2 regions of the Clostridium senegalense genome follow, and region 1 is predicted to be linked to the other one. Evidence: riboswitches for the same ligand, from Rfam matches in the RefSeq annotation. Region 1 holds a riboswitch; the other holds the start of a gene.
What was found. Region 1 has a riboswitch for lysine ahead of lysA (diaminopimelate decarboxylase). Riboswitches for the same ligand answer to the same signal wherever they lie in the genome.
Positions count from the first base shown of each region.

Region 1 (6,525 bases):
TGAAATAAGGATGTTAATGGCTATTATATAGTTGCTTTTAATGATTTAGTTATCATCTCTCTATAAAAGTTATTTATTTTGTATAATTCTAAATGAGTTCCAACTGCTTCTACTTGTCCATCATTAATAACTATAATCTTATCAACCTTCAATAAGATATCTGGCTTATGAGTTATTATAATAACAGTTTTATCTTTATAACTTTCTTGTATTACATTATTTACTTTACATTCAGATTCTATATCATAATTTGCTGTAGCTTCATCTAATATCAATATTTTAGAATCTCTCATAAATGCTCTAGCCATAGCTACCTTTTGTCTTTCCCCTCCTGAAAGCTTACTTCCTTTTTCACCTACAACAGTTTCATATTTTTTAGGCATTTCTTCAATAAAATTATATGCTCCAGTTTTTTTTGTTGCTAAATACATATCCTCATCTGTTCTTCTAAAATTAAGCATTATATTTTTTCTTATAGTATTATTAAATAAATATATATCTTGACTTACTATAGATATAAGTCTTCTATAATCTCTTAATTTTATATAATTAATATCTTTCCCATCTAAAAGAATTTCTCCAGAACTAGGTGTTAAAAACCTTAAAATCAAATTAATAATTGTTGACTTTCCTGACCCATTGCTACCAATTATTGCAACCTTTTCTCCAGCCTCTATTTTAAAGTTAATATTTCTTAACACTGACTGACTATTTTCGTATGAAAATTTAACATTTCTAAATTCAATATTCCCTAATACATTATTTTTTTCTATTCTTTCTAACTTAGCATTATTTGTAGAAATCTCATTATCCATATTCATAAAATTGAAATATCGTTTTGCAGAGGGAATTACACTTGCAAAACTATAGCCAATATTCATAATTGCAAATATAGGTGCGGTAACATAGGCACTATATGTAATAAATGCAACTAATTTTCCAATAGTAAACATTTCTCCTATTATCATATACCCACCAATAATATATATAAGTGTAGTTATTATCTGTGTGAATACGGTTTCTGAAATCTCATTAACTTTACTCAAATATGCCATTTTTATGTTTTGTCTTATTATATTTCTTTGTTGTTTTATAAGTTCACCAGTTTTTAATGATTCTAATCCCCAAATTTTTATCTCTTTAACTCCACCAATTGTATCACCATACCAACGATAATATTTTTCATAATTTTCAATCATTTCTTCAAATATATTCTTTTTTTTCTTAGCAAGATATTTAACAAGGAAATACCTTACTGGGGTTACTACCATCACTAAAATACTTAGTCTCCAATCTATAACTATTAACCCTACAATTCCTACCATAATTCTAAAAATACTTGTAACAATATAAAATGTACTTTGGTTAGCTATTTGAGATATATTATTGATATCAGTTCTTAAATTACTCATTATTTCTGCATAATTTGTACTACAAAAAAAATCCATTTTAAGTTTTAAAGTATGTTTAAAAGCTTCTTTTTCAAGATTATATGACAATATATTTTCTATATAAGAACGATATTTAGTTTCAACTATACCCAGACATTGAATAATAATTATTAACATCAATGTATATATAGAATATTTTGTAATAATATCAAAATTTTTCATAACTAACCCTTCGTCTATTAACTTTTGATTAATAAACGGAGTTATTAAACTTAAAGCAGATGATATTATTATGCAAGTAATAACTAGTATTATTTTCCACTTATATGGTTTAAATAATTGTATTATCTTATTTATTATTTCTTTGTCATCTTTTTTTATATTCATAAAATCTTTCCTTTAAAAAATTATTTGACATGTATATTTTTTCTTGTGACTAAAATAATATATAAAAAAAATATATATGTCAAATAATTATATTAAAATAATTTTATTGAATAAATGTAATTTTATTCATATAATTATTAAAAAAAATTTTATTTTATTAAATTTTTTTATTATTAATGATAATTTATTTAATATAATATTATAATTTTAAATATTTTTTTTGTTTCACTGTTTTCAAATACATAAAATGTAATTTTTAAAGTAATTATTATAGAAAATATTTATTGTTGTAAAATTATAAAATATTTATAAAATTCATTTTTAATTAATATTTATTCTAAAATTTTTAAATTTAAAATAGATAAGTTTTAACTATTAATATTTCGAATAGTTGTATATATCTTTTTCTGTTTATTTCGACATCTTAACTAATAATAAACTTTAAATAACCTATTGTAGCTCTTACAAATTAATTTTTTATATTTCTATATTTTTATAAACCCACAATTTTAATTTCTAAAATTGTGGGTTTAACTTTAACATTCTATTTTTTAATTTTTTTCTTTTATACTACTTCTAATTTAAATAAATCTTCATAGCTTTGTCTTTTACATATTAATTTACTTTTTCCATTTTGTACTGATACTACTGCTGGTTTTGTTATTTTATTGTAGTTTGATGCCATTGAATATCCATATGCACCAGTTGATGAAACTATTAATATATCTCCACTTTTTATGTCCATAATATTAGTATCTGTTATAAGTATATCACCACTTTCACAACACTTACCTGATATTGTAACTTGGTTTTTTCTCTTTTCCCCTATTTTGTTAGCAATTGCACATTCATATCCTGCTTGGTATAAAGATGGTCTTATATTATCTGTCATTCCACCATCTACACTTACATAAGTTCTTATACCTTTTATATGTTTCATAGCTCCTACTGTATATATTGTACTTCCCCCATTTGCTACTATTGACCTTCCTGGTTCTATTATTAAAATAGGTACTTTTATATCAATTTTTTTACATACTTCCTCTGTTTTTTCTATTATAGCTTCACAGAATATTTTTATTGTTTTCGGTTTATCTTCTTCCGTATAATAAACCCCAATCCCTCCACCTAAATCTACTTCTTTTATATCTATATTATAGGATTCCTTTATTTCTTTTACTAAGTTCATCATTATTTTAACTTCATCTAAATACGGCTCTACTTCAAATATTTGTGACCCTATATGCGCATGTATCCCTACCAACTCTATATTTTTATAATTATTCAATTTCTCTAATGCGTTATATAACTCTCCATTTGATAACGTAAATCCGAACTTAGAGTCAATTTGTCCAGTTTTTATATATTCATGTGTGTGCGCTTCTATTCCAGGAGTTATCCTAAAGTAAACAGCTTGCTTTTTACCTTTTTCTTCACAAATTTTTTCTAATAATTCTAATTCATAATAGTTGTCTACAACAAATCTTCCAACTCCTAGTTCTACACCCATTTTTATTTCTTCTATTGTTTTATTATTTCCATGAAATAATATTTTTTCCATAGGGAATTGGGCCTTATATGCTGTATATAATTCTCCTCCTGATACTACATCAAGATATAACCCTTCTTCATTTATTAACTTACACATATATATAGGTAAAAATGCTTTACCTGCATAAGCCACTCTATTATTTTCTTTATTTACTCTAAAATGTTTTACATACTCTCTACAGTTATTTCTAACTAACTCTTCATCAAATACGTAAAGTGGTGTTTGATATTTTTCTCTAAGTTCTTTACAACTTACACCCCCTATATACAATTCATTTTCTCTTACCAACATAGTTCCTTGTAATTTCATAATAGTTTCCTCCCAATTTTTGGTATTTTGCTTTTGCTACAGGGTGTGTATATCTTTTTAAATATAAAAAACCCCTTAAGTAACACTTAAGGGGACATAAAATCAATATAAATATACCATTTATTCCTCAAATGTAGCTCAACACAATTTAAACTTGTGACAGTTATGCATATATTTTATACATACCCAGGTATATAACCTTAAAGCATAAGTTATATCCTTCGGCGATAACTCCTTTTCCAATAAATCATTGTGCTTACCTCATTATTGGTACTTATAACTATCGCGACCTCTACAATCAATATTCTTTTATTTAATACGTTATTTTACATATGATTTTTATATTTGTCAACAGTTTTATATTTTATTTAATATAAATCTATTTTATTTCTACTTATATTTGTACTAACAAACTCATATGCAAATCTTTTTATAAAATATTTATTTTCTATTATTAACCTAAAATAATTAATCTGATTTTATTTAACTAAATTTTTATAAAAAGGAGCTATTGCTCCATTAACTTTTACAAGTTAATTTTGCAATAACTCCTTTATTTTAATTAAAATACTATTTTGTAGCTTCTTTAGCTGTTGGAAGAATTACTTCAACCTCAGAATGTGGACGAGGTATTACATGAACTGATGTTAATTCTCCAACACGTTGTGCAGCAGCAGCTCCAGCATCTGTAGCAGCTTTAACAGCTCCAACATCTCCTCTAACCATAACAGTTACAAGTCCGCCTCCAACATATTCTTTACCTATTAAGTATACATTTGCAGCTTTAACCATAGCGTCTGCTGCTTCTATTGCTCCTACTAAACCTTTTGTTTCTATCATTCCTAATGCATCGTATTTCATTTGAAAATCCTCCTAAATATAGTTATTTTTTTATTTTATTTTTAATTATAAACTCTTATTTTAATGATATTACCTTTTTAATTATAAACTCTTATTTTAATCTTGTGGTTTTCTTATTTTACTATTGTTATTTTTGATTTTGAGTTAATGCCCATTGCATTAGCTTCTTCTATGTCAAGATGGCATTCAAGCTTTGAAGTATCATTAGCTCTAATAGCGACGTTGCTATATGTTCCGCCTCTTAAATCATCAAATTTTATTGATACTATCTCTCCATCACACACGCCTAAATTTTTAGCATCTTCAGGTGTCATATGAATATGTCTTTGTGCAACTATTAAACCTTCTTCTAGCTGAACAGAACCTTTTGGTCCAACTAGTGTAATTCCAGCTGTTTTGCTTAATTCTCCAGACAATCTTACATATTGTGCTGCTCCAAGTTTAATGCAGTCTCCCATTAGCACTTCAATTTGAGACTTACTTCTTGCTGGTCCAAGGATTCTAATCTTTTCAATGGCACCTTTTGGTCCACAAATTGTTATAGTTTCCTTGCATGCATATTGTCCAGGTTGAGATAAATCTTTAAGTTTTGTAAGGTTATAACCTTCGCCAAATAAAGTATTTATATCTTTTTGTGAAAGATGTGCATGTCTATTAGAAACACCTACTGGAATTTCAGATGAATTTCCACCAATTGTAGCATTTGATCCTTTATCCTTTACAGCTTCTAATAAAACCTTTAGTAATTCTTCATAATTTTCCATTAGTTGTTCCCCTTCATAGTAGCAATTATTTGATTAACTAAGTCTAAAAGTTCTTCATTTTTTCCGCTTTCATTCTTAGCTTCGCTACTACATTCAGTACAATTATTAGTATTTTTAACTGAATCATTAACTTTATTTAAAACTTCTGCTGCTGCTGCAATTTGAGCTGGGCTCATATTAATAAATTGATTTTGAACACCATGACAGTTTTCTGCAGTTTTTATACAGTTGAAAGTTGGATCATTAGATGCTAATGTTGCGCAATCTTTTAAACCATAAGTAACTCTCTTTATATTTATTAAGTGCTCTGGAGTAACATTTTCAGATGTTGAGCTTCCACCCCAAGTTCCACAGCCTAAAGTAAATGCAGGATTAAGTCCTGTACTTGCACCTGTTCCACCTTGTGTTCCACCAGTGTTTATAAGAATACGAGATGCTGGTACCCCTGAGAATTTCATAACAATAGCTCTATCCTCAGTATGTATACTCATTGTATGTCCAATTCCGTTTTGAAGTAATTCGCAACTTAACTCATATGCTTCTTTGCTATCTTTTACAGTATAGCATCCTAAAACTGTTGTAAGTTTTTCATATGATAAAGGATTTCCTTCGCCTACTCCGTTTTGCTTTCCTATAAGTACTTTTGTTCCTTCTGGAATTGATATTCCTGCTGCAGTTGCAATAACTTGTGGGCTTCTTCCAACAAATTTAGCATTCATAGCATGTCCGTTTTTGAATAATAATTTACAAACTTTATTAGTTTCTTCTTCAGTCATGAAGTATCCACCTTGTTTTTTGAACTCTGCAACAACTGCGTCGCAGTTACATTCTTCACATATTATTGATTGTTCTGATGCACAAATTGTACCATTATCGAAAGTTTTACTTGCCATAATATTTCTAACAGCTTTTTCGATATTAGCTGTTTTTTCAATATATGCTGGAGAGTTTCCTGCACCAACACCAAGAGCTGGTTTTCCTGCACTATAAGCAGCTTTAACCATTCCTGGACCACCTGTAGCTATTATTATAGCAACTTCTTTGCATTTCATTAATTCGTTAGTAGCTGCAATTGTTGGAGTATGTACTACACTTACAATGTTTTCTGGTGCACCAGCTTCAACAGCTGCATCATTCATTAATTGAGCTGCTTTAATTGTACATCTTGCTGCAGATGGGTGTGGTGAAAACACTATAGCATTACGAGATTTTATAGCTATCATTGATTTATAAATTGCAGTAGATGTTGGGTTTGTTGAAG
Region 1 covers NZ_JAHLNC010000001.1:1,007,300-1,013,824, forward strand. Annotated here, with positions in the region: gene KQI36_RS04740 (ABC transporter ATP-binding protein) at 24-1,778, opposite strand; gene lysA (diaminopimelate decarboxylase) at 2,344-3,639, opposite strand; lysine riboswitch at 3,766-3,942, opposite strand; gene eutM (ethanolamine utilization microcompartment protein EutM) at 4,210-4,500, opposite strand; gene KQI36_RS04755 (phosphate propanoyltransferase) at 4,614-5,264, opposite strand; gene KQI36_RS04760 (acetaldehyde dehydrogenase (acetylating)) at 5,264-6,525, opposite strand, start outside.

Region 2 (6,525 bases), on a different contig from region 1:
CATAGAAGATGGATTATCATCTAACGAGACCAGATATATTTATTTTGATAGTAAAGATAATATGTGGATTGGGTCAAGAAATGGACTAACTTGCAGGGATAAGAATGGAGTATTTAAAGAAGAAAAAGAAATTTTTAAAAAGGGTGGATTGACAGATGAATTCATAACATCTATATATGAAGATGATAAAGGAAATTTATGGATTGGAGCTGCCTTAAATGGTGGAATTATAAAATATAATAGAGAAAAAGGAACAGTGAAAAATTATACAAGTCATATAGTGGATGATAATTGTTTAAGTATGAATAGTGTTAAATGTATAAGGGGAGATGATGTAGGAAATTTATGGATAGCCACTAATTATGGATTAAATAAATTTAATCCTAAAACAGAGGAGTTTACAGTATATACAGAAAGTGAAGGATTATCTAATAATTTTGTTTATGGTCTTCTTATAGATGAAGAACAAAATCCATGGATGAGTACTAACAATGGTATGTCAAAGTTAGATATAAAACAAAATAAATTTTTAAAATTTAATGTAACAGATGGATTGCAAAGTAATGAATTTAATTCTTATTCTATGTTTAAAAGTAAATCAGGAGAAATGTTTTTTGGTGGAATTAATGGATTTAATACATTTTATCCTAAAAATCTGAATCAAGATAATTATATTCCAAAGGTAGTTATTAAAGAGGTTTTATTTAATGGAAATATACTAAAGTATAATAAAAACATTACACTTAAATATAATGAAAATCACTTTAATGTAGAATTTTTTCTTCCAGAATACAATAATACATCTAAAACTGAATATTGCTATAAATTAAATGGATTTGATAAAGAATGGGTATATTGTAAAAATAGAAATTACGGTAATTACACTAATATACCACCAGGAAAATATGTATTTACAGTTAAAGCAAGAAATACTGCAGGGGTTTGGAGTGAGGAAACTAAGTTATCGATAAATATAATGAATCCGCCTTGGAAAACTCCTATTGCATATTTTATTTATATTTTAATATTAACTTTACTTATATATATAATATGGAATTATGTAAATATATTAGAAAAGATGGTTCATCAAAGAACTTTGGAACTTAATACAAAATTAAAGGAAAATAAAAAATTATATGACAAATTAATAGAGACAGAGAGATATAAAAATAACTATTTTATTAATTTATCGCACGAATTAAGAACTCCATTAAATGTTGTTATGTCTACACTTCAACTTTTAAATAGGTTTACTATAGATAGAATAGCAATACAAAATGAAAAAATGATATACTATTTAGATGTCATGACAAAGAATTCTAATAGATTGCTAAGGCTTATAAATAATATAATTGATACATCTAAGATTGATTCAGGAAGCTATAAAATTCATATACAAAAGGTAGATATAGTTTATTTAGTTGAGGAATTAGCGTTATCTATGAAAGAATTTATAGAGGATAAAGGCATAGAGCTTATAATTGATCCTGAGATTGAGGAAAAGATTATAGAGTGTGATCCAAGTGATATTGAAAGATGTATTATTAATTTAATAGGAAATTCAGTTAAATTTACTAATAGAGGTGGACTTATAGAAATAAAGATATTTGATAACGGTGATACTGTTTCAATATCTGTAAGAGACACTGGTGTTGGTATAGACAAACAGAATCATGAAAGTATATTTAATAGATTTTCACAAGCTTATGATAAATCGTCAGAAGAGCATGGAGGAAGTGGGCTTGGATTAACACTTACAATGCAATTGATAAAACTTCATAAAGGAACTATTGAGTTGAAAAGTGAATTAGGTAAAGGAAGTGAGTTTATAATAACTTTGCCACTTTATCAATAATGTTTAATGAATGAAAAAAAAGAATATATATTTAATTCTGAAAAAGATAATATCTATTGACTTAAAAGTTTAAAGGATGCATAATAATACATATATTAAAAGTAAATAATTAAGATAGAGGAGCAAAATTAAAGAGTATTATTATGGAGATAAGCACGATGAAGTAATAAGAAAGGGAATTTTGCCGAAGTTAATAGTGTATGCTTTAAGGCTATTGGCTGGTTTTATATAGAATATATATAAAACTGTCACAAAATATTTTGTGGAGGGCTATTACTTTATAAACTTTGAAGATTATTTTTAAAAGGAATTCGAAGCCATAAGTATATGCTTATGGCTTTTTCTTTTTTAAAATGTGAATAATTATTCAGTTTATTCAATGTGTATGTATCTTGGTTAATTACTTATGGGAATTAATAATTGAGCAGTTATTATGGATTACCTAATAAAATGCCCATAAGGAGGAAGCGTAATGAAAAACAATGAAGAGTTACAAAGAGGTTTAAAATCACGACACCTAAACATGATTGCAATGGGAGGTGCAATAGGGACAGGCATATTTCTTGCAATGGGGGATACCATACATAAGGCAGGGCCAGGAGGCGCACTAATAGCATATGGGTTAATTGGTGTTATGGTATATTTTTTAATTACTAGTTTAGGTGAAATGGCTACATATATGCCTATATCTGGTTCTTTTAGTGCTTATGCAACAAAATTTATAGATCCATCATTGGGATTTGCACTTGGTTGGAATTACTGGTATAACTGGGCAATAACAATAGCTGCAGAGATGGTAGCTGGTGGTTTGATAATGAAATATTGGTTTCCAGATGTAAAGCCGGTTATCTGGAGTATTGTATTTTTAACTATAATAGTAGGGTTGAATTTATTATCTTCTAAAGCTTTTGGTGAATCAGAATATTGGTTTGCTAGTATAAAAATTATAACAGTAATAATATTTTTATTAATTGGAGTTTTAACTATTTTAGGAATAATAGGCGGAGAAAAAATAGGATTTAAAAACTTTACTGCAAATGGAGGACCTTTTGTTGGAGGGAAGAATTCAATATTTATGATTTTTTTATTAGCTGGATTTGCTTTTCAGGGAACAGAACTTGTTGGTGTTGCAGCAGCTGAAAGTGAAAATCCAGAGAAAACTATACCTAAAGCAGTAAGTACTATATTTTGGAGAATATTAATATTCTATTTAGGAACGATTGTTATTATTGGGGCTATAATACCTTATACAGAGTTAGGAGTAGAACAGAGTGCCTTTACGGTTGTTTTTGAAAGGGCAGGAATATCTATGGCTGCATCAATAATGAATGCTGTAATTTTAACATCTATATTATCAGCAGGAAATTCTGGAATGTATGCATCAAGTAGAATGTTACATGCTATGGCTAAAGAAGGAATGGCACCAAAAACTTTTGCAAAAACCAATTCAAAAGGAGTTCCTGTTAATGCTATAATATTAACTACTTGTATTGCATCAATATGTTTTTTAACAGGAATTTTTGCAGAAAATACAGTTTATGTGTGGTTAGTAGCGGCATCAGGATTAGCAGGATTTATAGCTTGGGTAGGTATTGCACTTTGTCACTATAGATTTAGAAGAGCTTATATAGCACAAAATAAAAAATTATCTGATTTAAAATATAAAGCTAAGTTATACCCATTAGGACCAATTATTGCATTGGTAATGTGTGTAATAATAATAATAGGACAAGGATATAGTTATTTAAGTGGGGATACAATAGATTGGCAAGGATTGATAGCATCTTATATTGGATTACCATTATTTATAATTTTATATGGTGGATATAAAATTAAAAATAAGACTAAAGTAGTAAAATTAGAAGATGTTGATTTGAAATATAATGAAAAAGATGAAAATAATAATAAAATAGCATAATTAAAAAGTAGATAGTGGAGAGGATAATAAAATTGAACAAATATTTTATTTGAAATTATATTATAACTTTATGGTTGTAACCTAAGCCTAAAAAAACTCTTCACTATCTATTAATTACATGTAATATTTAAATTTTTCTTTAATGTATATGTGAATGGAATTATGTTATTGGCAAGATATCCTTCAAAAAATATGTAGAATGATAGTGTAGCAGCTATGAAATAATGTGATTTAATGGTATTATTATACTAATAATAAATTATAAATTCTAAATATTTTGATTAAAATAATAAAAGAATTTAAATTATCTAAAAAAATTATATAGTTATACGTAAGACATATTATTAAAATACATAATATGTTTTAACAGGGCTTTAAATAGGGGGTTGTGGGAATATGCGAAGAAGTTATCCTTGTATAGAAGTAGATTTGAATAAGTTAGCACATAATTGCAAGACAATTTTGAAATTATGCAATGATCAAGGAATAGAAGTAGTTGCTATAACAAAAGGGTTTTGTGCTAAAAAGCCTATAGTTAATGCTATGGTTGAAGCTGGAATTAAAACAATAGGAGATGCAAGAATTCAGAACTTGAGGGGCGTAGCTGAACTAAATTGTGAAAAGTATTTAGTAAGAATACCCATGGAAAGTGATGCATCCAATGTTGTTAAATATTCTGATGTAAGTTTAAATTCTGAGTTAAAAGTTATAGAGAAATTATCAAAAGCAGCAAAAAGAGCAAAAAAAACACACAATATTATACTTATGATAGATTTAGGAGATTTAAGAGAAGGGGTATTAGAACTAGATTTATTAGATACAGTTAAAGAAATATTAAAGCTTCCTAATATAAAACTAATAGGTGTTGGAACTAATTTAACTTGCTATGGTGGTGTATTGCCAGATGAAAATAATCTTGGAAAGTTAGTTGAGTTAAGGGACAAGCTAGAGAAAATATTAGATATAAAACTTCCAATAATATCAGGTGGAAATTCTAGTAGCTTATATATGGTTATAAATGGACAAATACCTAAGGGAATAAATCAACTTAGAATAGGCGAAGGAATTATATTAGGGACAGAATCATCTTTTGCAAATAAGATTGATAATACTTTCCAAGATGTGTTTACATTAAAAGGAGAGATAGTAGAAATAAAAAATAAGCCTTCTGTTCCTAAGGGGACTATAGGATTAAATGCTTTTGGTGAAGAACCGCATTTTGAAGATGTAGGTATTATGAAAAGAGCAATATTAGCTATAGGAAGACAAGATATAAAGGTAGATGCTATGAGTCCTAGGGATGAAAAAATAAAGATTTTAGGAGCAAGCAGTGATCATTTGATATTAGATTTGACTGAAAATATGAAAGATTATAGGGTTGGGGACATAGTGGATTTTGATGTTAAGTATGGATGTTTACTTCAAGCTATGACATCACCATATATAAGCAAATACTATAAACACAGGTAATACGAGCCTATATCTCAAGATAGAATTTATCTTGAGATATTTTTCATATTTCAACAAAATTTATAAACAGATAAGGTGCAGATATAAAGAAAAATATAACTATAATTGAACATTTTTGAAAAAAGTATATGTGTGATATAATAAAATCAGAAAATTTAGAGAAAAGGGGGATGAGTTTATTTATAAACTCAAGTTTATATGAAATTATTAGTAAGAGATAAATTTCCTAAAATGAATGTTATTACTACAAAAGGGAAGATGAATTTGCCAGATGATTTTTATGGAAAATGGTTTGTATTTTTTAGTCATCCATCAGATTTTACTCCTGTTTGTACAACAGAATTTGTAGCATTTCAAGAAATGATAGAGAAGTTTGAAATGTTAAATACTGAACTTGTAGGACTAAGTGTTGATACCATTGAAGAACATAAAAATTGGATTTTATGGATAAAAGAAAATTTAAATGTAGAAATTAAATTCCCAATAATAGATGATAGCAATAAGGAAATATCTAGACGACTAGGAATGATAAGAGATGAACAAAAGGATACGACAACAGCGAGATCAGTAGTTATAGTAGATTTTAAGGGAACTGTAAGAACTATATTAGAATATCCTAAAGAAATTGGTAGAAACATAGATGAAATAATAAGGATAGTTAAAAGTTTACAAATAGCTAGTGAAAAGCATTTATTTACACCTGCAAATTGGCCTAATAATAAAATTATAGGAAGTAAAGTTTTAATTGGAAGTAGTGAAGAAGTTACAGAGAAGAGGATTAAAGATGAAAATATATGTAAGTTATCTTCATGGTTTATGTATAAAAGTTTAGATGATTAGAATAAATTTTAATAATCATTGAAAAAATAGAATAAAAAATATATACTAAGAAGAACTAATGTAAAATATATTCTTATGAATAAGTTATATGTTATATAAAGGTAGTTTATATATGTTTAATAAAAGAATTAATAAATCTAAGGAAAAATAGTAAATAGCATATGTATGCTTTAGGAGATGTACTTAAAATGGATAGAAAAACATTAAGATATTTTAAAATAGCATTCAATTTTGAGATACCTTTATTTATGGTATGTATGTTAATTTCTGCTTATAAGCAATCAATATTTTGGATGTTATTTTTTCTAATAGTAATTATTATAGATATATTTGCTCTTAGATTTGTAGAAAAAAAACTGAAATGAAGATAACATAAAAAGCAGTGTTTTAAAATTAATGTATACTGCTTTTTATGTTGTTAAAAATTTACAAGGCTTTACTA
Region 2 covers NZ_JAHLNC010000006.1:167,538-174,062, forward strand. Annotated here, with positions in the region: gene KQI36_RS11815 (ligand-binding sensor domain-containing protein) at 1-1,855, shown strand, start outside; lysine riboswitch at 1,963-2,136, shown strand; gene KQI36_RS11820 (amino acid permease) at 2,328-3,773, shown strand; gene orr (ornithine racemase Orr) at 4,170-5,243, shown strand; gene KQI36_RS11830 (peroxiredoxin) at 5,442-6,083, shown strand; gene KQI36_RS11835 (hypothetical protein) at 6,272-6,448, shown strand; gene lipA (lipoyl synthase) at 6,510-6,525, opposite strand, start outside.
Region 2: linked by a shared signal. The riboswitch ahead of KQI36_RS11820 (amino acid permease) and the one ahead of lysA (diaminopimelate decarboxylase) in region 1 are both predicted to bind lysine.